Regions from separate parts of the Cobetia sp. Ld8 genome, predicted to be linked through region 1. Evidence: predicted binding sites of a transcription regulator. Region 1 holds the regulator's gene; each other region holds the start of a gene.
What was found. Region 1 encodes sigma-54, which starts transcription at its own class of promoters, with help from an activator protein. Its sites were predicted from a motif close to TGGCACNNNNNTTGCTNT; they were not measured.
Positions count from the first base shown of each region.

Region 2: the regulator sigma-54 is predicted to act here: its motif matches at 1,334-1,351, upstream of ACJJV2_RS09915 (ammonium transporter).
Region 3: the regulator sigma-54 is predicted to act here: its motif matches at 1,585-1,602, upstream of ACJJV2_RS09635 (dimethylamine monooxygenase subunit DmmA family protein).

Region 1 is NZ_JBISHF010000008.1:640,228-643,340, forward strand. It holds gene lptA (lipopolysaccharide transport periplasmic protein LptA) at 1-201, shown strand, start outside; gene lptB (LPS export ABC transporter ATP-binding protein) at 205-945, shown strand; gene ACJJV2_RS13715 (RNA polymerase factor sigma-54) at 1,179-2,627, shown strand.
Region 2 is NZ_JBISHF010000007.1:1,212,853-1,215,965, forward strand. It holds gene ACJJV2_RS09915 (ammonium transporter) at 1-1,229, opposite strand, end outside; gene ACJJV2_RS09920 (DUF1989 domain-containing protein) at 1,582-3,113, opposite strand, start outside.
Region 3 is NZ_JBISHF010000007.1:1,149,405-1,152,517, reverse strand. It holds gene ACJJV2_RS09640 (FMN-binding glutamate synthase family protein) at 1-998, shown strand, start outside; gene ACJJV2_RS09635 (dimethylamine monooxygenase subunit DmmA family protein) at 1,687-2,373, shown strand; gene ACJJV2_RS09630 (PDR/VanB family oxidoreductase) at 2,358-3,113, shown strand, end outside.

The DNA.
Region 1 (3,113 bases):
GCACTGGAGCGCCGCGTGGAGCTGGTCGGCAACGCGCGTCTCGAGAAAGGCGATGACACCTTCGAAGGCGGCTACGTGGAGTACTTCCTCGACAAGCGCCAGGTGAACGCCAACAACAGCAAGACGGCACAGCAGACCGAAGGCGGTCGCGTGCACATGACTCTGACGCCGCGCGGCGCCAATGCCAGCAAGGAAAACTAAGTCATGACTGCTGCTACTCCGCGTACGCTGAGCGCTCGCCATCTGGCCAAGGCCTACAAGGGCCGCAAGGTGGTCAAGGACATCTCGCTGGAGATCCGCCAGGGCGACATCGTCGGCCTGCTGGGCCCCAATGGCGCCGGCAAGACGACCTCGTTCTACATGATCGTCGGGCTAGTGCGCGCCGATGCCGGCAACGTCTCCATCGATGACAAGGACCTCTCCGCTGCCGCCATGCATCAGCGTGCACGCGCCGGCATCGGCTATCTGCCGCAGGAAGCGTCGATCTTCCGCAAGCTGTCGGTGGCCGATAACATCATGGCGATTCTGGAGACCCGCAAGGACCTGGATCGCAATGGCCGCAAGGCACGCCTTGAAGAGTTGCTCGAGGAATTCAGCATCACGCACATCCGCGCCAGCGCCGGCATGAGCCTGTCCGGTGGTGAGCGTCGTCGGGTCGAGATCGCCCGTGCACTGGCCACCGAGCCGGACTTCGTGCTGCTCGATGAGCCCTTCGCCGGCGTCGACCCCATCTCGGTGGGCGAGATCAAGAGCATCGTGCGCCAACTGCGCGATCGTGGCATCGGCGTGCTGATCACCGACCACAACGTGCGCGAGACGCTCGATATCTGTGACACCGCCTATATCGTCGGCGATGGCCAGATCATCGCCCACGGTGACGCGGACTCCATCCTGGCCAACCAGCAGGTGCGCGACGTCTACCTGGGCCACGAGTTCACGCTCTAGGGTCAGCGGCTGCGCTGAGTCCTCGCGAGGCGAAAGCTTCAAAAGCCGCTGCGTGATTTTATCGCGTAGCGGCTTTTTCATGTCTGACATCAGACGCATGCATGACGTCCATACCACCTTGGTGGAAACATGGCATGCAAGTTGCTTGAATATTCACGGCAACCACTTGTCAGTGCCCCGAGTCACGGTATAGCGTAGTAAGCACGTTCCTTTGCCGTGAATTGACTGACTCCATGAAACCCACCCTGCAACTCCGCCTCGGCACCTCGCTGACCATGACGCCGCAGCTCCAGCAAGCGATCCAGCTGCTGCAGCTGTCGACGCTCGACCTGCGTCAGGAGATTCAGCAAGCCCTCGAGTCCAACCCCATGTTGGAGCTCGACGAGGACTACGAGTCGCTGGATGTCGTCGAGACACAGGATTCAAGCGAGATCTCCACTGCCGACTCCTCGAGCGAGATTCCCGAGGAATACCCCCTCGACAGTGACTGGTCGGACCTCTACCAGGACCACGCCGGTAGCCTGACCAGCTCCGGCAGTGGCAGCGGGAGCGAAGAAGGGCCGGACTTCGATCGCAATACCAGTGTCGAGAGCCTGCAGGACCACCTGCGCTGGCAGCTGGCGATGACCGACCTCGATGGCCGTGAACGCCAGATGGCGGAGAGCTTGATCGATGCCGTCGACGGTGCCGGCTATCTGAGCCTGTCACTCGATGAGCTGGTCGATGGCCTGCGTGGCCAGGGCCTGCCCGGCCTGAAGGCCTCCGAGCTCGAGCAGGTATTGCTGCGTCTGCAGCAGTTCGACCCGACTGGCGTCTTCGCTCGTGATCTGCGCGAATGCCTGCTGCTGCAACTGGCGCTGCTGCCGGATGATCTGCCGCTGCTGGCGCAGGCGCGCCGCTTGGTACGTCAATTCCTCGAGGCACTGGGCAACGATGACCGCAAGCTGCTCAAGCGGCGCCTGAGCCTTGACGATGACGAGCTGGACCACGTCATCCGCCTGGTACGCGCGCTCGACCCGCGTCCGGCATCCGCCTGGGGCGAGCCCGCCAGCGATTACGTGATCCCTGATCTGCTGGTGCGCCATACCCGCCATGGCTGGCAGGTCGAGCTCAACCCGGAAGCGCTGCCCAAGCTGCGCATCCAGCCGGAATACGCCGCGCTGATCAAGCGTGCCGACAAGTCCGCCGACAACACCTTCCTAAAGGACAACCTGCAGGAAGCGCGCTGGCTGATGAAGAGCCTGTCATCACGCAATGACACCCTGCTCAAGGTCGGCCGCGAGATCATGGCACGCCAGATCGACTTCCTCGAGCAAGGCGAGGAAGGCATGAAGCCGCTGATTCTGGCCAACATCGCCGAAGTGGTCGAGATGCACGAATCGACCATCTCGCGGGTCACGACCCAGAAGTACATCCACACCCCGCGCGGCGTCTTCGAGCTCAAGTTCTTCTTCTCGAGCCAGGTTGGTGGCAGCGGCAGTGGCGACGCCCACTCAAGCACCGCCATTCGTGCCCGCATCCGCAAGCTGATCGCGGAAGAGCCGGCCCGCAAGCCTCTCTCCGACTCACGGCTGGTCGATCTGCTCGCCAGCGATGGCATCGAGGTCGCACGCCGTACCGTGGCCAAGTATCGCGAAGCGATGGGCATCCCCTCCTCCAGCGAGCGCAAGCGTCTGGCCTGACGCATCACCTGCGGCTGCCATGCCCAGCTCTCACCTCCACAATGGCAGCCGTCGCCAACCTCAAGCGTTGGATTTTCCGCTCATCAGCCTCTGACTTCGCGGGTAGCGTTATGCCTGTCGCGCGCTCTGTCATGCCGTCAACCGCTCGCCAATTGCCCGTCATGGCCCATGACAGCGCGCAGAATGATGGTAAAAAACCGCCGTTCCGGCAGCGTCATTTACCGTCAATCGCATGTTTTTAAAGTCACTTTTGCGCGTATTGCACCTGGATGACACCCGAAGAACCTCCCGGAACGTCGCTTGCTCCACGCAATCGAAGCGCCTGAAAGGCGACGTACATGCAGGGATTGGCGACGAAAACCCGCCTTCTTGCGCGTCTTTCACGCACCACCCACCAGACGTGCCCTTGAAGTCCACTCCGTTACCCCTCACTGAGTTGAAGACAAGCACTGAGCCACGATGCAGCGCAGCGTTGATCTTTGCGCA
Region 2 (3,113 bases), on a different contig from region 1:
CCCAGTACCTCGACATGCGGTGGCACACGCAGCAGGTTGAACTTCTTGAGCAGATAGGCCACGCCCCAGCCCGGAATGAAGCCCGTCAGCGCCATCACCACCGCGCCGGTCAGCTGGCCGGTGAAGGAAACGTCCGGCACGCCTTCGCCGACATTCGGGAAGCCGGCCGCGAAGATGCCCACCAGTACCACGCCGTAGAAGCCGCAGAAGCCATGCACCGCGAAGGCGCCGACGGAATCATCCAGGCCACGCTTCTCGAGCAGTGCGCCGATCTTCGGCATCAGGGCGCCACCGGTGACCGCCAGCACGAAGGCCAGGCCCGGGTTGTAGAGATCCAGCCCCGCCGCGACGGTGATGATGCCGCCCAGCGCACCGGACATGGTCCAGAAGGGATCACGCGAGGACAGATAAGCACCGATCACGCCGCCGCCGAAGCCCATCAGGGTATTGAAGGCGAAGGCAGAAAGGTTGGTGCGATTGCCGTAGATGGTGGTCCAGCCGATGTCACCGGTGTTGAAGATGATGCAGCCGCCGAGGAAGCCGAAGAAACCGACGATGATCAGCATCAGGCCGATCAACGTCATCGGCATGTTGTGCGGCGCGATCACCTGCGGCTTGCCATCGTCACTGTACTTGCCGATGCGCGCGCCCAGATTGAGCAGCACCCCCAGCGCGAAGAAGCCGGCCACGGCGTGCACCACACCGGCGGCGCCGACATCGTGGTAGCCCAGCTTGTGCAGCATCCAGCCATCCGGATGCCAGCCCCAGGCGCCCGCCATGATCCAGACACCGGCGCCGAGAATCACCGCCAGAATCAGGAAGGCCCCCAGGCGGATGCGTTCGATCACCGCCCCCGACAGGATGGAGCCGGTAGTCGCGCCGAACAGGGCAAAGGCAGCGAAGAAGATGCCGGTGCCCATGTCATCGGCGTCCGGACGCATGCTCGCGCTCCACGGCAGAGCGGCGGACGCCTCGATGGGGATCAGCCCGTTGGGGAAGGCGTTGTAGATCCACCAGCCCACGAAGTAGAAGGCGGGGATGATCGAGGCCAGCGTCAGCACGTTCTTCATGCCGGATGCCAACGCATTCTTGGAACGCGAGGCACCGATCTCATAGGCCAGAAAGCCTGCATGGATCAGGAACATGATGGCGGTACACCACCAATAGAACACCTCGATGTTCATCGCCTGATGCATATCCAATATGCTTTGCAACGTCTTTTCATCCATCGTCTTTTCTCCTTTACCGGAGCCTGTGGATCAGCGCGCTTCACTGTGCAAGCGGCACTGCCCGTCCGGGGGTTGTTGTTGTTTTTCAAGGGGACCTGCTGGATAAAGCAAGCGACATGCCAGATGACCCTGATTGGCCACCCTCAGCAATTCGTTGTTTTTACTGCATCATTCTTGAAACCGAGGACTCCTCTTCAGATATGAAGCCCATGAAGCCTTCCCTGCGAGGAGGATGGGCGTTATTGAGGCATGCCGGCCACGGCATGCACCGTGAGATGACTTGCAGGGCGCTGCATATACGCAGGTCATTGCGCGCGACTTATCTCTCATGCTTCCCCTCCTGGCAGTGAGATCAGCTACGCACCTTGAGGCGCTCCGGGTCATGGAAGGGCAATGTCACCACCTCGGCGGCGAGGCGCTTCTGATGGCCATCCAGCTGACCGATCTCAAGCTGGGTTCCCGGGCTTGCGAAGTCCGGTGCCAGGCGGCACATCGCGATGGAGCGATCGAGCAGCGGCGACTGGGTGGCACTGGTGACCACGCCCACCGGATAGCGGCCGTGATAGACGAGGTCGCCATGGCTGACCAACTCGCTGCTGTGCATCTTCAGGCCCATCACGCGATGCCGTGATTCCGGCGCCTCGCGTTGCAGCGCTGCCCGCCCGACGAAGTCATCCTCCTTGCTCTTCATCGGCACGGTGAAGCCGATGCCCGCCTCATAGGGGGAGGTCTGCGGGCAGAATTCATGACCGGCGAAGATCAGCCCCGCCTCGATTCTCAGCATATCGAGGGCATCCAGTCCCAGCGGCGCGATGCCATGGGGCTCACCCGCCGCCCAGATCGCCTCCCACACGGCCGGGGCGTCCTTGGGATGGCACCAGATTTCATAACCGAGCTCGCCGGTATAGCCGGTACGCGACACCATCAGCGGAATGCCATCCGGCCCCGACAGACGACCGATCATGAAGCGGAACCAGCCCAGCCCCTGAACGTCTGGCTGGGTACGCGCATTCCAGATCAGCGGCGCCAGCACCTCGCGGCTCTTCGGGCCCTGCAGCGCGATGTTGTGCAGCTGATGAGTGGAGTCACGCACCGTGACGCGATAGCCCTGGCGCTGGGCAAGCTCCCTGAGCCACTGGCCGCTGGCCGGGTCACCGCAGATCCAGCGGAAGGTCTGCTCGCCCATGCGGAACAAGGTGCCATCATCGAGCATGCCGCCGGTTTCCTGACACATGGCCGAGTACACCACCTCGCCGATGGAGAGCCGTCGTACATTGCGGGTCAATGCGTATTGCAGCAGGCGTTCGGCATCGGGGCCGGCGACCTCGAACTTGCGCAGCGCCGAGAGATCCATCATCGCGACCCGCTCGCGGCAGGCCAGATATTCGGCCCGCGCGCCCCACCCTTCGTAATGCGTGGCCAGCCAGTAGCCGTGGTAGTCGATGAACTGCTTGGTCAAGGCGGAGGTGCAGGGATGAAAGGCGGTGGGCAGTGTCATGCGCGGCAATTCCTCGGGCCGATTGCGATAGGCGATCCCACGGGGGAAATCATGTTCAGCGGCGTAGATGCGCACCTGGATATCGGTCGGCACCCAGCCATTGGCGGCGTCGATGTCATCCGGACAGGCCGATGAGGCGCAGATGAGGTCACGGTCGGCGCGCAGCAGCACGTAATCGCCGGGGCGCGACCAGGGCTCGTCCACCGCCAGGGTCCCGCAGGGCTCTACATAGGCATTGAAGAAGAAGTTGATCGCCGGCCAGCTGGCACGCTGTTGAATGCCATGCGACGCCGACAGGGCGTTGTTGAAATTGATCGTGCAGCTATCGTGGCCGAAGTAGCCGTGGTGTTCGTAATACTGCGGCGAACAGGCGAGCATGAAGCTGT
Region 3 (3,113 bases), on a different contig from region 1:
GCGCCTCGGAAATCGGCACCTCCACCACCACCGGCGATGGCGGCATGACCCCGGAGGAGCGCGGCCAGTCCTCGCGACTCGTCTATCAGTATCTGCCGTCACGTTATGGCATGAACCCGGACGACCTGCGCAAGGCCGATGCGATTGAAGTCGTGCTCGGGCAGGGCGCCAAGCCCGGCGGTGGCGGCATGCTGCTGGGCCAGAAGATTTCCGAGCGGGTCGCGGGCATGCGTACGCTGCCGCAGGGCATTGACCAGCGCAGCGCCTGTCGCCACCCGGACTGGACCGGCCCGGATGACCTGGCGATCAAGATTGCCGAACTGCGCGAGATCACCGACTGGCAGGTGCCGATCTACGTCAAGATCGGCGCGACCCGCACCTACTACGACGTCAAGCTGGCGGTGAAGGCGGGCGCGGATGTCATCGTGCTGGATGGCATGCAGGGCGGCACGGCCGCCACCCAGGATGTCTTCATCGAACACGTCGGCATCCCGACCATGGCTGCCATCCCCCAGGCCACTCAGGCACTGCAGGAGATGGGCCTGCACCGTGAGGTGCAGCTGATCGTCTCCGGCGGGATTCGCAATGGCGCTGATGTGGCCAAGGCGATCGCGCTGGGTGCCGACGCCGTGGCCATCGGTACCGCCGCCTTGATTGCGCTGGGCGACAACCATCCGCGCTATGCCGATGAGTATCAGAAGCTGGGGTCCGCCGCCGGTTTCTATGACGACTTCCAGGATGGCAAGTGTCCGGCCGGTATCTCCACCCAGGACCCGGAGCTGAGCCAGCGACTGGACCCGGTCGCAGCCGGCAAGCGTCTGGCCAACTACCTGCGCGTGCTGACGCTGGAAGCCCAGACCCTGGCACGTGCCTGTGGCAAGTCGCACCTGCACCACCTGGAACCGGAAGATCTGGTCGCCCTGAACGTGGAAGCCGCGGCCATGGCCCGGGTGCCGCTGGCGGGCACCAACTGGGTGCCGGGACAGAGCGGTTACTGATGGCACGATCTCTATCGTGCGTGTGCCATTGCGCATGAGAGCGATCGTGCATGGCTGGCATTGCGCATGATTGTCATGGCAAAGCTGCGAAGCCTTTTGTCAGCAAGCTCGCCGCAATGTTGTCCAGGCAAGCTGTCGCAATGACAAGAGCTCTGCTCCGGTTGATGTAGAAAAATGTGACCTGATTCCATCGAGTCATTAGAGCGCCTCACCCCTTCGGTGAGGCGCTTTCTTTTGTGCTGAGTTCAATCAAGGAATCCGGCCGATATCGTGCAAGCGAAAGCGCGTCATAATGCTGATGATGGAGAAGCACATGGTGTCGTGTCGACGGAGAGGTCGTGATTTTCTCAAGGCAGAGTTTTTCCATTCTTTCAGGATCTTGTGGTTATTTCATGAGAAAGATGTCAGGCGTAGAGGTTGGCTTGTGGGGTGAGAATGAAACAGAGCAATAATGGTGAATATAAGCCGTTTTACCTGAGCTGAGTGTTCTGTTTTGGTGCGTGAATGTCTCGATTGATGGTTCATGTATGAAGCAGGATTTTCAGGCAATTTTGTCGGGTATGTGGGGCAATGATTTTGCCGTCAATGGCACGAAATATGCTCAAGAAATGGAGTGGTAGTCGGATGCACGTCATCGTCAAGACGGCGGCATTACAACAAGGACAATTTCTCAGAGCAGGGTCGTGTCATGAAAAGCCCGCAATCATCCTCTGTCACTGCCGGGATTCGAAGTCGGCAACACTATCCACGCATCGAGGCGCTGCCCGATGCCCAACGCTATCTGGTGGCGTGCCAGTCTCCCGAGAGCCTGCCAGGTACTGGTGAGGCGGCGGGCAACGCCCGTCAGCAGCTGCAGATGCATTGTCAGCTGATCAGTACGCTGCTGGGGCAGCTCGGTAGCCGCGAGGTGGGAGGCGCCGTGCAATCCGCCCCGGCAACAGAGGCGTTGCCCACGGGCCCCGTCGACAACGCCCGTCTGCATCGCTGGTACGACGTCGATGACCGCCCGAAGGCCTGCGACGCACTGGTCGGCGCCATCAGCGAGATCGGTGTCGCGGGGTGTCTGGTCATCATCGGCAGTGAGCATTTCGTGTGGCAGGTCGCCAATCTGGCTCAGCAGCAGGGGCTGCTGCTGGATGACATGGTGATGTTGCCGGTCGCTGCCCTGGGGCGGCATGTGTTCTGCGTGCACTGTCAGCAGGTCAGTGAGCATGTCATCCACTCGCCGGCAGCCTGTGATGGCTGCGGTTTGATGCTGGAAGTGCGTGATCATTTTTCCAAGCGTCTCGGCGCCTACATGGGCGTGCGAATCGATGCGGAAGCCCCGGGAGAGATTCCCCCACAGGAGGAGGTGGCACCATGTCTCGCTTCATGAAGGCGCGGGTCGCCGCGGTCGATCAGCTCAGCAGCAGCGTGCGCCGTCTCACCCTGGTGCCTGCCGATGAGGCTCCCCCCTTCACGCCGTTCTCGCCGGGCAGTCATGTGGTGCTGGGCATTCCGGGAGAGGGGCGGGTGTGTCGCAACGCCTACTCATTGATCAGCCCGCCGGATGATCCCTCGCATTACTGCATCGCGGTGCGTCGTCAGCCGGTCTCGCGTGGCGGCTCCGAAGCCATCCATTCCCGTGTGCAGGTCGGTGACGAGCTGGAACTCAGCCCGCCGGCCAACCTGTTTCTGCCGCACTGGCAGGCGCGCCACCACCTGATGCTGGCAGGCGGCATCGGCATCACGCCGTTTCTCTCCTACCTGCCGGAGCTTGAGCGGCGTGGCGCCAGCTGGGAGCTGCACCTGCGCAGCCAGGACCTCGACGTCGCCCGCTTCCCGGAGGCCGCGCCCTATCTGGCGAGTGGCAACATCACCCAGCATCGCCTCGAACGCCCGAATCTGAAGGCCATGCTGGCGCGTCAGCCCGCCGGCACGCACGTCTATCTCTGCGGCCCGCAGGCCATGATCGATGCCGTGAAGGAAGCGGCGCGCGAGCTGCACTGGAGTCTCGCGCGCATCCACCACGAGGTCTTTGCCGCCCCGGAACCGGGGACTCCCTTCACGGCCGTGGCGCGCGCCAGCGGCGTGGAAGTGGCGGTCGGCGCCCAGGAATCGATGCTGGAAGCGCTG